2 regions of the Bradyrhizobium sp. BR2003 genome follow, and region 1 is predicted to be linked to the other one. Evidence: predicted binding sites of a transcription regulator. Region 1 holds the regulator's gene; the other holds the start of a gene.
The links. Region 1 encodes LexA, which represses DNA repair genes until DNA is damaged. Its sites were predicted from a motif close to TGTTCNNNNTGTGTTCNG; they were not measured.

Region 1 (2,199 bases):
CGGGAAATTGCTCCCAGACTTTCAGGTCGTCGGCCGTCACCGTCAGCCAACCGAACCGGAACATGTAGCGGCCCGGTTCCGTGACGCGTCCAGCCTTTTGCCATGTGACCTTATCGACCACCGCGCACGTCCTCCGTGCCCGATGATGCGCCAAGGCGCCGGCTGACGCAAATTCCCTCCTGCGCCCCGGAAGCGGGAGTCCGGGGTCGCCCGAAATTGCTTAGGTCATCCGCCGCCGAACAGCCCATTCCGCGGCGACGATGCGCTCAACCCAAAAACAGCGTTGCGAATGCGGAGGGCCGCCGCTCCACAACCTTCGGCTTCTGCTCGACCGGCGGATGCAGCGCCGGCAATTGCAGCACGCTGACGCGCTGTCCCTCGACCAGCTGGGTCACCAGCACATGGCTGCCGTCGGGGAATTCGACCGCGTCATGATGCCGATCGGGCACGTCGGGCTCGACTTCGTTGAATACGCCGACGCGATAGTTCAGCGTCTTGGTCCAGATCCAGCGGCTGTCGTAGCGAACGTTCTCGGCGAAAGCGAGCTCGGTGCCCGGCAGCATGCAGACCGCGACAGTGGGATCGTTCTCCGAAGCAAAACCGCGGGTCGACGTGCCGCGGAACGTCGTCGTGATCAGCGTCTCTCCGACAATGGCGGGGCGCGATGCCACGGCGTGCAGACTATAGTCACACATCGGATGGCTCCTCATTTCGAGGTAGCGACCCGTGCCTCTCTTGAGGCATTGGGGCCTCTACCAGAGTGGACGATAGCGAACGAGCTTCTGCTCGTTTCTGGGCGATTGTACGACTGGTCCGAGACCGACCCCGATCACAAACACGCGACGCTGCGCGAGAGGTATCGGAGCGCATCGGGCAGGCCGTACGCTACGCTATCATGCAAGGAACGATCCGACGTGTTGCTCGTTCCCGGCCGCCGCAAGTATTTGCAATTCAGTATTTGCGATACAGGCCGATCAGCTTGCCCTGGATGCGCACCCGGTTCGGCGGCAGGATGCGCACTTCATAGGCGGTGTTGGCCGGCTCGAGCGCGATCGATGCGCCGCGGCGGCGGAAGCGCTTCAGGGTGGCTTCCTCCTCGTCGATCAGCGCCACCACGATGTCGCCGGTGTTGGCGACGTCGTTGCGCTGGATCAGCGCCATGTCGCCGTCGAGGATGCCGGCATCGACCATCGAGTCGCCGCGCACCTCGAGCGCATAGTGCTCGCCGGCGCCGAGCATGTCGGGCGGCACGCTGATGGTGTGGCTGCGGGTCTGCAGCGCCTCGATCGGCGTACCGGCGGCGATCCGGCCCATCACGGGGACCGCGACCGGACGGTTGCCGTCGTCCTCGGCGATCGGCGGCGTGCTGGCGCGCCGGCCGAGGGTGCCTTCGATGACGCTGGGCGTGAAGCCGCGTCGGCCGTTGCCGCCGCCAGCCGAGAGTTCGGGCAGCTTGATGACCTCGATGGCGCGGGCGCGGTTCGGCAGGCGGCGGATGAAGCCGCGCTCCTCCAGCGCAGTGATCAGGCGGTGGATACCGGACTTCGAGCGCAGGTCGAGCGCATCCTTCATCTCGTCGAAGGAGGGCGGTACGCCGGCCTCTTTCAGACGTTCATTGATGAAACGCAGAAGTTCGTACTGTTTGCGCGTGAGCATCTCGAGCATTCCCCCGGTTGATAGCGTCGTTCGATTCCGAGACTCTTCTGGTGGGGCCTTCAGGCGGGCCTGACCTCAGGAGCATGTGCTCGTTGCACTTGCTTCCACGCGGCTTCCCGATTGTAGACACCAGTACTCGAAACAAATCATGAACGGACACTATATGTTCGATATGTGTTCCGCAACCACTTAATTTCCGGTGAACGGATCAGGCAACGCACGATCGGTGGGGCATGAAAACCCTATTCGGGCAGTGTCAGAATCTCGCATTCGCTGCCCTTGACGGCCGCTGCCGCGAACGGCGGACGCACGAGAAGTGCCCGTGCCGCAGCGAGATTCCCGAGCAGCGACGAGTCCTGCTGCGTCACCGGCGTTGCGATCAACGTGCCGTCCTCGCGCGCTTCGAGCCGTGCCCGCAGATAGTCCTCGCGCTGGTCGTTGGCGGCGAGGTCGCGGCCGAGCAGGGCGCTCGTGCGGCGATGATGAATCACTTTCCGGCCGCTCAGCGCCCGAATCAACGGCACCAGGAACAGGAAAGCGCAG
Region 2 (2,199 bases), on a different contig from region 1:
GGTGCGCGCTCAGTAGAGCGTGCGCAGCGGCCTCTGGGCTGCGCCATAGGGCACCCAGCGACAGGCGAAAGAGATGTAGCCGCCCGGATAGTTCTGCATCGCAAGGAACTTGACCACCTTGCCGTAAGAGGCGCAGTGATCGACGGCGAGCTGCCGGGCGTCGTTCTGGGTCGCCTGCGTATAGGCGATGATACCGCCGGTATCATTGCCCTTGAACGGCGGCACCGGCTGCATCCAATCGGCCCGCGCCGGCACAACGGCCAGCATCCCGCAAACGGCAACCAGGCAAGCGGCCAATTTCCTTCGCATCGCAGACTCCATTTCGCTTCGAGCCAACATAGAGTGCGCCGGCGACCGTGAAAAGAACGAGCCGGGTCCCCAAAGTGGACTTCTCCGCAGGTGTTGCCGCGCTGCACTTGACCTTGCCGGGGCTTCGCGGCACCGTCCGCGGCATCGGATAATCGGGTGGATTCCCATGCGCAACCTGTTCAGCTCCCGCAATAAACTCGGCCGCAAGCTCGGCCTCGGCGCCGCACTCGTGGTCGGCACGCTGGCTTTCGGGGGCGCGGCCCAGGCCGCCAATCCACTCGAAATGAATTTCTGGCTGTCCGGCCCGCGCTATGACGGCAATGTGGCCCCGTGCGAGAAGGCCCTGACGGTCATCAGCACGCAATTCCAGGAAAAGGAAGCCACCTTCTGGAATTCGCCGCTCGTGATCACCGGCTTCAACGGGATTCACGAAACCGCCTTCCGTCCCTGGCAGTCCGACAATATTCCGCGCCGCTATTGCACCGGCGAGGCCATGCTGAGCGACGGCAAGGTGCGCAAGGTGCACTATTCGATCATCGAGGACGGCGGCTTTGCCAGCATCAATCAGGGCGTCGAATGGTGCGTCGCGGGGCTCGACCGCAACTGGGCCTATAACCCGTCCTGCAAGGCCGCCCGGCCCTGATCTCCGACCAGACTGCCAAAGCAGGAGCCGCCGCCATTTGGACGGCGGCTTTTTGTTCTTGAAATGTTCTCACGGCCTGCTAGGCTCTAGGCGGTCAGTGAGGGGAGCGTTTGATGCCTCGGTTGGACACAATTTCCCGATTTTTGATTTCGGTTGCCATTATTCTGTGCAGTGCGGTCGGGGCCTCGGCCCAGGATCGCCGCCAGAATGCGCCCGGTGAGTTCGATTTCTATGTGCTGTCGCTGTCGTGGTCGCCGTCGTTCTGCGAGGCGGCGAGCGAGCGCGGCAACAACGGCCGCGGGACGCAGGCGCAGTGCGGCGGACGGCCCTACTCCTTCGTGGTGCACGGCCTGTGGCCGCAATATGAGCGGGGCTTCCCGGAATACTGTCAGCGGCCCTCGCCGCGCCTCGCCCGCAGCATTATGAGCTCGATGCTCGACCTGATGCCGGCGCCCGGGCTGATCTACAACGAGTGGGACAAGCACGGCACCTGCTCCGGTCTCGGCGAGCGCGCCTATTTCGAAGCCATCCGCAAGGCCCGCGCCACGGTGAAGATCCCCGAGGAATTCCTGCAATTGTCGGAGCCGAAGACGGTCGCGCCCGACGAGCTGGAGACGGCGTTCATCAAGGTCAATCCGGGCCTCAGCAACTCCGCGATCTCGGTGACCTGCGACAGCAAGCGGCTCAGCGAGGTGCGGATCTGCCTCAGCAAGGATCTGCAATTCCGCTCCTGCGAGGAAATCGATCGCCGCGCCTGCCGCCGCGATCAGGTGCTGATGCCGCCGGTTCGCGGCGGCTGAAACTCCCTGCGTCATGGCCGGCAGACCCGTGCCGCGCGGCGTCGCGCAGAACGTCCCGGTCACCTGCGCCGTCGCGAAACGAGCAGGATAAGGCGCAGATGCCCGGGAGCCGGCTACGCCAAGGCTTCGCTACGCCAAGGCTTCGCCGAGCTCGGATGTTGACCCCGCCGAAGCTTCAGCGAAGGCCGGGACAAGCCCGGGCATGACGAGTACAACATGCGCACCCCTTGGGAGCGCAGCACGATCATCACATGAACTACCGTCACGCCTTTCATGCCGGCAGCTTTGCCGACGTCATCAAGCACATCGTGCTGGTGCGCATGCTTACCTATCTGCAGGACAAGCCGGCGCCGTTCCGCGTCATCGACACCCACGCCGGCGCCGGCCTCTATGATTTGACGTCGAGCGAAGCGCAGCGCGGGGGCGAATGGCTCACCGGCATCGCGC

Region 2: E2I15_RS24415 (ribonuclease T2 family protein) is a predicted target of LexA. The motif match lies at 1,006-1,023, and genes of this name have one in related genera.

What each region holds. Positions count from the first base shown of each region.
Region 1 covers NZ_SMYJ01000009.1:329,770-331,968, forward strand. The annotation lists gene E2I15_RS06010 (hypothetical protein) at 1-121, opposite strand, end outside; gene E2I15_RS06015 (hypothetical protein) at 267-695, opposite strand; gene lexA (transcriptional repressor LexA) at 952-1,656, opposite strand; gene E2I15_RS06025 (molybdopterin molybdotransferase MoeA) at 1,899-2,199, opposite strand, start outside.
Region 2 covers NZ_SMYJ01000030.1:10,383-12,581, forward strand. The annotation lists gene E2I15_RS24405 (hypothetical protein) at 10-309, opposite strand; gene E2I15_RS24410 (hypothetical protein) at 476-952, shown strand; gene E2I15_RS24415 (ribonuclease T2 family protein) at 1,066-1,752, shown strand; gene E2I15_RS24420 (23S rRNA (adenine(2030)-N(6))-methyltransferase RlmJ) at 2,004-2,199, shown strand, end outside.